2 regions of the Serinicoccus profundi genome follow, and region 2 is predicted to be linked to the other one. Evidence: predicted binding sites of a transcription regulator. Region 2 holds the regulator's gene; the other holds the start of a gene.
The links. The regulator HrcA, encoded in region 2, represses chaperone genes, less so after heat shock. The targets are predictions, from matches to a motif close to TTNGCACTCGNNNNNNNCGAGTGCNAA.
Positions count from the first base shown of each region.

Region 1: the regulator HrcA is predicted to act here: its motif matches at 1,931-1,957, upstream of groL (chaperonin GroEL).

Region 1 covers NZ_CP042862.1:2,675,540-2,680,188, forward strand. Annotated here, with positions in the region: gene groL (chaperonin GroEL) at 187-1,812, opposite strand; gene FA582_RS12380 (MBL fold metallo-hydrolase) at 2,019-2,855, opposite strand; gene FA582_RS12385 (universal stress protein) at 3,034-3,474, shown strand; gene FA582_RS12390 (sodium:solute symporter family transporter) at 3,471-4,649, shown strand, end outside.
Region 2 covers NZ_CP042862.1:2,032,431-2,037,079, forward strand. Annotated here, with positions in the region: gene FA582_RS09355 (16S rRNA (uracil(1498)-N(3))-methyltransferase) at 1-30, opposite strand, end outside; gene dnaJ (molecular chaperone DnaJ) at 34-1,158, opposite strand; gene hrcA (heat-inducible transcriptional repressor HrcA) at 1,253-2,272, opposite strand; gene fumC (class II fumarate hydratase) at 2,360-3,763, shown strand; gene FA582_RS09375 (DUF3097 domain-containing protein) at 4,057-4,649, shown strand, end outside.

The DNA of each region.
Region 1 (4,649 bases), 640 kb from region 2:
CGCGAGCGGCGATGCCGACGGACCGTGCCCCTGTGACGCACGGTCTGCAGAAGGGGTCCCCAGCCCCTGCCATCACCCAGCTCCCCGGGCACACGCCGACGGGCGGCCCCTCCGTGTGGAGGGACCGCCCGTCGGTCGTGGGTCGCCCGCGAGGAACGCAGGCGCGTCAGGACTGATCGATGAGGATCAGAAGTCCATCCCGCCCATGCCACCGTCGGCGCCGGCCGGCATGGCCGGAGCCTTCTCCGGCTTGTCGGCGATGACGGCCTCGGTGGTGAGGAAGAGCGCGGCGATCGAGGCGGCGTTCTGCAGGGCAGAGCGCGTGACCTTCACCGGGTCGGCCACGCCGAAGCCCAGCATGTCGCCATACTCACCGGTCGCGGCGTTGAGGCCCTCGCCCGGGGTGAGGTTGCGCACCTTCTCCGCGACGACACCACCCTCGAGACCGGCGTTGATCGCGATCTGCTTGAGCGGCGCCTCGATGGCCACCTTGACGATGTTGGCGCCCGTGGCCTCGTCACCGCTCAGCGAGAGACCGTCGAAGGCCGTGGAGGCCTGGATGAGGGCGACGCCACCACCGGCGACGATGCCCTCCTCGACGGCAGCCTTCGCGTTGCGGACGGCGTCCTCGATGCGGTGCTTGCGCTCCTTGAGCTCGACCTCGGTCGCCGCGCCCGCCTTGATGACGGCGACGCCGCCGGCCAGCTTGGCCAGCCGCTCCTGCAGCTTCTCACGGTCGTAGTCGGAGTCGGAGTTGTCGATCTCGGTGCGGATCTGGGAGACCCGGCCGGCGATCTGGTCGGCGTCGCCGCCGCCCTCGACGATGGTGGTCTCGTCCTTGGTCACCACGACCTTGCGGGCGGTGCCCAGCAGGTCGAGCTCGGCGGTCTCCAGCTTGAGACCGACCTCCTCGGAGATGACCTGACCACCGGTGAGGATGGCGATGTCGGCCAGCATGGCCTTGCGACGGTCACCGAAGCCCGGGGCCTTGACGGCCACGGACTTGAAGTTGCCGCGGATCTTGTTGACGACCAGGGTCGCCAGACCCTCGCCCTCGACGTCCTCGGCGATGATCATCAGCGGCTTGCCGGACTGCATGACCTTCTCCAGCAGCGGCAGCAGGTCCTTGACCGAGGAGATCTTGGAGTTGACGACGAGCACGTAGGCGTCCTCCAGGACGGCCTCCATGCGCTCGGTGTCGGTGACGAAGTAAGGGCTGATGTAGCCCTTGTCGAAGCGCATACCCTCGGTGAGCTCGAGCTCCAGACCGAAGGTGTTGGACTCCTCGACGGTGATGACACCCTCGTTGCCGACCTTGTCCATGGCCTCGGCGATCATGCCGCCGATCTCGGTGTCAGCCGCGGAGATGCTCGCGGACTGCGCGATCTGCTCCTTGGTCTCCACCGGCTTCGCCATGTCGAGCAGGGTGTCGTTGACCGCCGTGACGGCGACCTCGATGCCTCGCTTGAGGGCCATCGGGTTGGCGCCGGCGGCCACGTTGCGCAGGCCTTCCTTCACCATGGCCTGGGCCAGGACGGTGGCCGTCGTCGTGCCGTCACCGGCGACGTCGTCGGTCTTCTTGGCGACCTCCTTGACCAGCTCGGCGCCGATCTTCTCGTAGGGGTCCTCGAGCTCGATCTCCTTGGCGATGCTCACACCATCGTTGGTGATGGTGGGGGCGCCCCACTTCTTCTCGAGCACGACGTTGCGGCCCTTGGGGCCGAGGGTCACCTTCACGGCGTCGGCGAGGGTGTTCATACCCTTTTCGAGCCCGCGGCGAGCCTCCTCGTCGAAAGCAATGGTCTTGGCCATCTGAAGTGCTTCCTCCACATGTGGATGGACGGATGACCGGGTGCCGCCCGCGACGGACGAGCCAAGAGACGCGGGGATCTGGTCTCCCCGGCCCCCGACCCTCGACAGGCCGGTCGGATTATCACTCTCGTGGTGAGAGTGCTAAGTCCATGATGGGCACTCCCGGCCCCGAGTGCAAATGACGGGGCCGGTATGCCGCCCGCCGGTCAGTGGCGCAGCTCGAGGGTGCGCACGGCCGCGAGCCGCAGCGTGTCGTCGGTGAGCCCGAGACCCCGCCCCGCGTTGGCCAGCGAGTCGACGCCGGCGATGCCGGTGCCGAGCACCTCGCTGAAGCGCTCGGCCATGGCGGCGAGCTGCTCGGCCTGGGTCTCGACGAAGGAGCGGTCGACGACCCGACCGTGACCGGGGACCCACGTGTCGGCGAGCCCGGAGGCGGGCTTGTCCAGCAGGGCGGTGAGCGTCGGCGCCCACTCCAGCGGGTAGGCGTCCTCCATCGCCGGGTCGGCCCCCTCCTCCACGAGGTCGCCGGCGAAGACGACCCCGGCGTCCGGGACGGCGACGGCGAGGTCGTGGTCGGTATGCCCCCGGCCGGCGAAGAGCAGCTCCACCTGCCGGTCGCCCAGGTCGAGCACGGTGTCGTCCTCGACGAGGTAGAACGGCAGGACGATCTCGGTGTCCTCGACCTCGACGGCCATCGCGTCGCGGTCGGTGGCCCTCAGGTGCTCGACGACCTGCCGTCGCTGGTGCTCCCCCGTCCGCCGGAGGTCGTCCGCGGCACCGGCGTGGGCGTAGATCTGGGAGTCCCGGAAGGCGACGTTGCCGAAGCAGTGGTCGTAGTGCGCGTGGGTGTTGACGACGACGAGCTCGGTGTCGGTGATCTCGCGCACCGACGCGAAGAGGTCCTGGCCCAGCGCGCGGTAGCTGCGGGTGTCGACGACGAGGGAGCGTTCCTGTCCCACCACGAGTCCGCAGTTGAGCTTGAGCTCCTCGTGCCGACGGACGTGGACCCCGGGAGCCACCTCTCGCCAGATCGCCTCACTCATGCCGCACAAGTCTAGAGGCTCCAGCGCCCCGCCCCCGCCGCCCGCGTCCGGGGCACTGCGGCGGGTCCGGTCACTGACCGGCCAGTTGCCGCAGCGTCACGTTCGAGATGCGAGGACGGCGCGGTCCAGGCAGGGTGGTGAGCGATCGCTTTGCCTGCTGTACCTGAAGGGTTCAACGATGTTCCCGACCCGCATCCTCTATGCCACCGACGGGTCACCGACCGCCGATCTGGCACGGTCACGGGTGGTCGACCTCGTCCGGCGAACCGATGCCGCGGTGCACGTCGTGCACGTGGCGCTGGTGTCTCCCTGGACCAACCCCCACCCGCTCGGTCCCGGGCAGCGAGAACGCCTCCAGCTCGAGGCCAGAGCGGTGCTCGAGGCCGGTGTCGCCGCCCTGGAGGCCGAGGGGGTGGACGTCACCGGCGCCCATCTGCGCTCCGGGCGGGCCACCGACGAGATCCTCCGACTGCGCGACGAGATCGACGCCGACCTCATCGTCATCGGGAGCCGGGGGCAGAACGCCTTCGTCCGGGTCCTGCTCGGCAACGACGCCGAGGGCGTCGTGCGGCACGCCCCGTGTGCCGTGCTCGTCGTCCGCAGCGAGGAGATCCGATGACCACCGACGTGCTGCTCCCCCTCTCCGGCGCCGCCGGCGGCGGGATGCCGGACTTCACCGTCCGCGCCCTCGACCTCTCGGTGATCATCGGCTACCTCGTCCTCAGCCGCATCATCCCGCTCGTCGCCGGCGCCCGTATGCAGAAGAAGGCACGGGCCCAGGCCGAGGCGAGCGGCAAGGAGAGCAACGCCTCGGAGGACTACTTCCTCGGCGGCCGCAACTTCATCTGGCCCTTCGTCGGCCTCTCCCTCGTCGCCACCAACATGTCCGGCGCGACCTTCGTCGGGCTGGCCGGCGGCGCATACGAGCAGGGCATCTCGATCTTCGCCTACGAGTGGATGTCGGCGATCATCCTCGTCGTCTTCATCTTCTTCATCCTGCCGTTCTACCTGCGCTCCCAGGTCTTCACGCTGCCGGAGTACCTCGAGCAGCGCTACGACCGGCGCTCCCGGATGGCCTTCGCTGGGTTCAACCTCTTCGCCAACATGTTCATCGACATGGCCGCCGCACTCTTCGCCGGCGCGGTGGTGGTCAAGGTGCTCTACCCCGACATCCCCATGATCGTCTCGGTGGCGGTGCTGGCGATCCTCGCGGCGATCTACACCGTCATCGGCGGGCTCGGCGCGGTGATGATCAGCGACTCGATCCAGGCCACCGTGACGCTCATCGGTGGCGTCATCGTCCTCATCGCGACGTTCAACGCCATCGAGTCCTGGGACTCCATGGCTCAGGCCGCCGGCGACGAGAAGATGAGCCTCATCCTGCCCGCCGACAACGCCGACCTGCCGTGGCCGGGCCTGCTCACCGGCGTCCTCGTCGTGGGGCTGTACTACTGGACGACCAACCAGCTCGTCGTGCAGCGCACGCTGGGCGCCAAGTCGCTCGACCACGGACGGTGGGGATCGCTGCTCGCCGGCTTCATCAAGCTGGCCTTCCTCTTCCTGTTCATCTTCCCCGGAGTCATGGCGATCTCGCTCTACCCCGACCTGGAGAACCCGGACACCGTCTTCCCGACGCTCGTGTTCGACCTGCTCCCGGTGGGCCTGCGCGGGCTCATCCTCGCGGCGGTGATCGCGGCCATCACCTCGACCGTGGACTCGATCCTCAACTCGGCCTCGACGATCGTCACCATGGACTTCGTCAAGACCCTGCGACCCGACACCTCGCAGCGGGCG
Region 2 (4,649 bases):
CGTGGGGAGGTGGAACAGCGGATCGCTCACGGCCTACCTGCCACGCAGCGCGTCCCAGAGGCTGTGCTTGCGGCCCACGCCGCCCGAGGAGCCCATGCGTCCGGTCGGGCTGGACTCCCCGCGGCTCTCGGCGAACTGCGCGAGGAGGTCGCGCTGCGCGTCGTTGAGCCGCGTCGGCACCTTGACGTCGAGGTGGACCACCAGGTCCCCGCGCCCCTCGCCACGCAGGTGGGTGACGCCCTTGTCGTCGAGGGAGACGGTCTGGCCGGGCTGGGTGCCGGGGCGCAGGTCGACCTCGACGGGGCCGTCTAGCGTCTCCACGGGCAGGGTCGCGCCCAAGGCAGCGGCCGTCATCGGCACCTCGAGGGTGCAGTGCAGGTCGTCGCCGCGGCGGGTGAAGACGTCGTGCGGCTCCACCTGGATCTCGACGTAGAGGTCGCCCGGCTCACCGCCGAACGGGCCCACCTCGCCCTCCCCGGCGAGCGCGATCCGGGTCCCGGTGTCGACACCGCCGGGCACCTTGAGGGTGAGATCGCGCCGGGTGCGGACCCGTCCCTCGCCGGAGCAGTCGAAGCAGGGGTGCTCGATGACGTCGCCGAAGCCGCGGCACGCCTGGCACGGGCGAGAGGTCATGACCTGGCCGAGGAAGGAACGCTGCACCTGCTGCACCTCGCCGCGCCCCTGGCATACCTCGCAGGTGCGGGTGCCGGTGCCGGGCTGGGAGCCGGCGCCGGTGCACGTGCTGCAGACCACCGCGGTGTCGATCTGCAGGGTCTGCTCTCCGCCGAAGGTCGCGGCCGGGAGGTCGATGTCCAGGCGGATGAGCGCGTCGTGGCCGCGCTGGGTGCGCGATCGCGGTCCGCGGGCGCCGGCGGCGGTGCCACCGAAGAAGGCGTCCATGATGTCGCTGAAGGTGAAGCCCTGGCCGAAGCCGCCGGTCGCGCCGCCGTAGGGGTCCTGGCCACGGTCGTAGGCGGCGCGCTTGCCGGCATCGCCCAGCACGTCATACGCCTGGCTGACGCGCTTGAACTCCGACTCGGCCTCGGCGCCGGGGTTCACGTCGGGATGCAGCTGACGGGCCTTCTTGCGATAGGCCTTCTTGATGTCCTCGGGGGTGGCCTCGCGGGCGACACCGAGATCGGCGTAGTAGTCGTTCACAGCGTGGGACGTCCTTGCGGTCGTGTCGTGTGCGGTCTCGTTCGGGTCCGGATGGTGCAACGGTGGGACGGGCGCAGGTATGCCGTGAGGTGGCTCACCCGTCGAGGATGTCGGCGACGTAGTGCGCCACGGCCCGGACCGTGGCCATCGCCTGGGGGTAGTCCATGCGGGTCGGTCCGACGACGCCCAGCCCGCCGGCGGTGCCGTAGGTCGTGGCGACGACGGAGGTCGTGCGCAGCGGCTCGTAGGGGTTCTCCGCGCCGATCGCGACGGCGACGGTCTCGCCGTCGTCGAGGGAGGCCATGCTGCCCATGAGGCGGAGCAGGACGACGTGCTCCTCCAGCGCCTCGAGCACCTGCGACAGCGATGTGGGGAAGTCGCCGCCGACCCGGGCCAGGTTGGCGGTCCCGGCCATGGCGATGCGCTCCTCGGTGCGCTCCTGCGCCGCCTCGGCGAGGGTGTCGACCACGGTCTGCGCCAGCGGACGGTCGCCCGGGGCCACCCGCTCCTGCACCGCGGCGAGCCGGGCCGGGATGCGGGCGAGCAGCTCGCCGACGGCCAGCTCGTTGACGAGCGTGCGCAGGGTGGCGACGGCGTCCGGCTCGAGAGTGAGGTCGCGCCGCACGTCCACGACCCGCTGCTCGACGCGACCGGTGCTCGTGATGAGCACGATCATGAGGCGGGTGCCTCCGACCGGGACGAGCTCGACGTGGCGCAGCGTGGAGCGGGAGAGGCTGGGGTACTGCATCACCGCGACCTGGTGGGTCAGACTGGAGAGCAGCCGGGTGGTGCGCGAGACGACGTCGTCGAGGTCGAGGGCGCCGTCGAGGAAGCGGGCGATGGCGGTGCGCTCGGCCCGGCTCATCGGCTTGATCTGCTGGAGCCGGTCCACGAAGAGGCGGTAGCCCGCGTCGGTGGGGATGCGGCCGGCGCTGGTGTGCGGCGCGGTGATGAGGCCCTCGTCCTCCAGGGCAGCCATGTCGTTGCGCACGGTGGCCGCGGAGACACCGAGCTGGTGGCGCTCGAGGAGCGCCTTGGAGCCGACGGGCTCGGAGGTCCGGACGTAGTCCTGCACGATGGCGCGCAGGATCTCCAGGCGGCGGTCCTCGCTCACGGCGGCACCCTCCTTCCTCGACGCTGGCACTCACGGACGCGGAGTGCCAGTCTACGCGAGCCGGGGGCGCGGCATACCATGTGCGCCATGACGACGGCGCGCATCGAGACCGACAGCATGGGCCAGGTGGAGGTCGCCTCCGACCGCTACTGGGGGGCGCAGACCCAGCGCAGCATCCACAACTTCCCCATCGGCCAGGACACCTTCGTCTGGGGCCGCCCGATCATCACCGCCCTCGGCATCCTCAAGAAGGGCGCCGCGCAGGCCAACGCCGAGCTCGGGGAGCTGCCGCAGGAGGTCGCCGACCTCATCGTGCGGGCCGCCGACGAGGTGATCGCCGGGGACCTCGACGACCACTTCCCGCTCGTCGTCTTCCAGACGGGCTCGGGCACGCAGAGCAACATGAACAGCAACGAGGTCATCTCCAACCGGGCGATCGAGCTGGCCGGGGGCGAGCTGGGCAGCAAGACCCCGGTCCACCCCAACGACCACGTCAACCGGGGTCAGAGCAGCAACGACACCTTCCCCACCGCGATGCACATCGCGGTCCTGCTCGAGCTGCGCGACCGGCTCGAGGGCTCGGTCGGGCAGCTGCGCGACACGCTCGCCGCGAAGGCGCAGGAGTATGCCGACGTCGTCAAGGTCGGCCGCACCCACCTGCAGGACGCCACCCCCATCACCCTCGGCCAGGAGATCGGCGGCTGGGTCGCCCAGCTCGACTACGCGCTGGGCGAGGTGCGGCACGCGGGCGAGGGCCTGCGCGAGCTGGCGATCGGCGGCACCGCCGTGGGCACCGGCCTCAACGCCCACCCCGACTTCGGTGCGCTCGCCGCCCGCAAGATGGGCGAGGAGGCCGGGCTGGAGCTGCGCAGCGCGGACAACAAGTTCGCGTCGCTGTCGGCGCACGACGCGCTCGTGCAGACCTCGGCGGCCCTGCGCACGCTCGCCGGTGCGCTGATGAAGATGGCCAACGACGTCCGCTGGCTCGCCTCCGGCCCGCGCAACGGGATCGGCGAGCTGCTCATCCCCGAGAACGAGCCGGGCAGCTCGATCATGCCGGGCAAGGTCAACCCCACCCAGTCCGAGGCGATGACCATGGTCGCGACCCGGGTCTTCGGCAACGACGCGACCGTCGCCTTCGCCGGCAGCCAGGGCAACTTCCAGCTCAACGTCTTCAAGCCGGTCATGGTGCACGCGGTGCTGGAGAGCATCCGGCTGATCTCCGATGCCTGCCTGGCCTTCGACACCGGCTGCGCCCAGGGGATCGAGCCGCATACCGAGCGGATCGAGGCCAACCTCGCGAGCAACCTCATGCAGGTCACCGCGCTCAACCCGCACATCGGCTACGACAAGGCCGCCGCCATCGCCAAGTCCGCGCACAAGGCGGGTCAGACCCTGCGCGAGGCGGCCCTGGAGAGCGGCCACCTCACCGCCGAGGAGTTCGACGCCTGGGTCGTCCCGCTGGACATGACCCACCCCCGCACCCCCTGACCCCCACCCCCGACCCCCCACCGAGCGCCGCAGATGGTCGCCTAAGCACCCACCGAGCGCCGCAGATGGTTGTTGCTGGGAGTCCGGCCAACCATCTCCGACGCCCGGTCACGTCGTGAACAACCATCTGCGACGCCCGGTCACGTCGTGAACAACCATCTGCGGCGCTCGGTCGGGGTGCGCGTCGGTGGGTAGGCGTGAGGGCGGAGGAGGTGCGGGGGCGGAGGAAGTGCGGGGGCGGGGTGGGCGCGCCTCGTGCGTCACGTGAGCCACACGCGTTACGGTCGACCGTTGTGAGCGATCGTTACGGCTACGGCACCGATGTCCTCGCGTCCGACTGGCGGGCCCCGCGTCGTGGACGCGCCCAGGAGGTGGCCGCCGAGCGCGGCCTGGTGGTCGAGGACGTCGACACCGGCTGGTGCGGCGCCGTCGTGGGGGTCGAGAAGGTCGGGGGTATGCGGGTCGTCCACCTGGAAGACCGCCGCGGGCGCCGCAAGGGGTTCCCGCTCGGGCCCGGCTTCCTCATCGACGGCGCTCCGGTCGTACTCACCCCGCCGAGCGATGCCGCCGCAGCAGGCCGACTCGCCCAGGCTCGCGAGGCGGCGACGCGCACGGCGAGCGGGTCGGTGCGCGTGAGCGACCAGCCGGCCCGGGTCGCCAGCGGCTCGCGGATCTGGGTGGAGGGCAAGCACGATGCCGAGCTGGTCGAGAAGGTCTGGGGCGACGACCTCCGGGTGGAGGGGGTCGTGGTCGAGATGCTGGGCGGCATCGACGAGGTGGCCGACCTCATCCGCTCCTTCGGGCCGAGCCGCGACCAACGCCTCGGCATCCTCGTGGACCACCTGGTCCCGGGCACCAAGGAGAGCCGGATCGTCGCGGAGGCCGA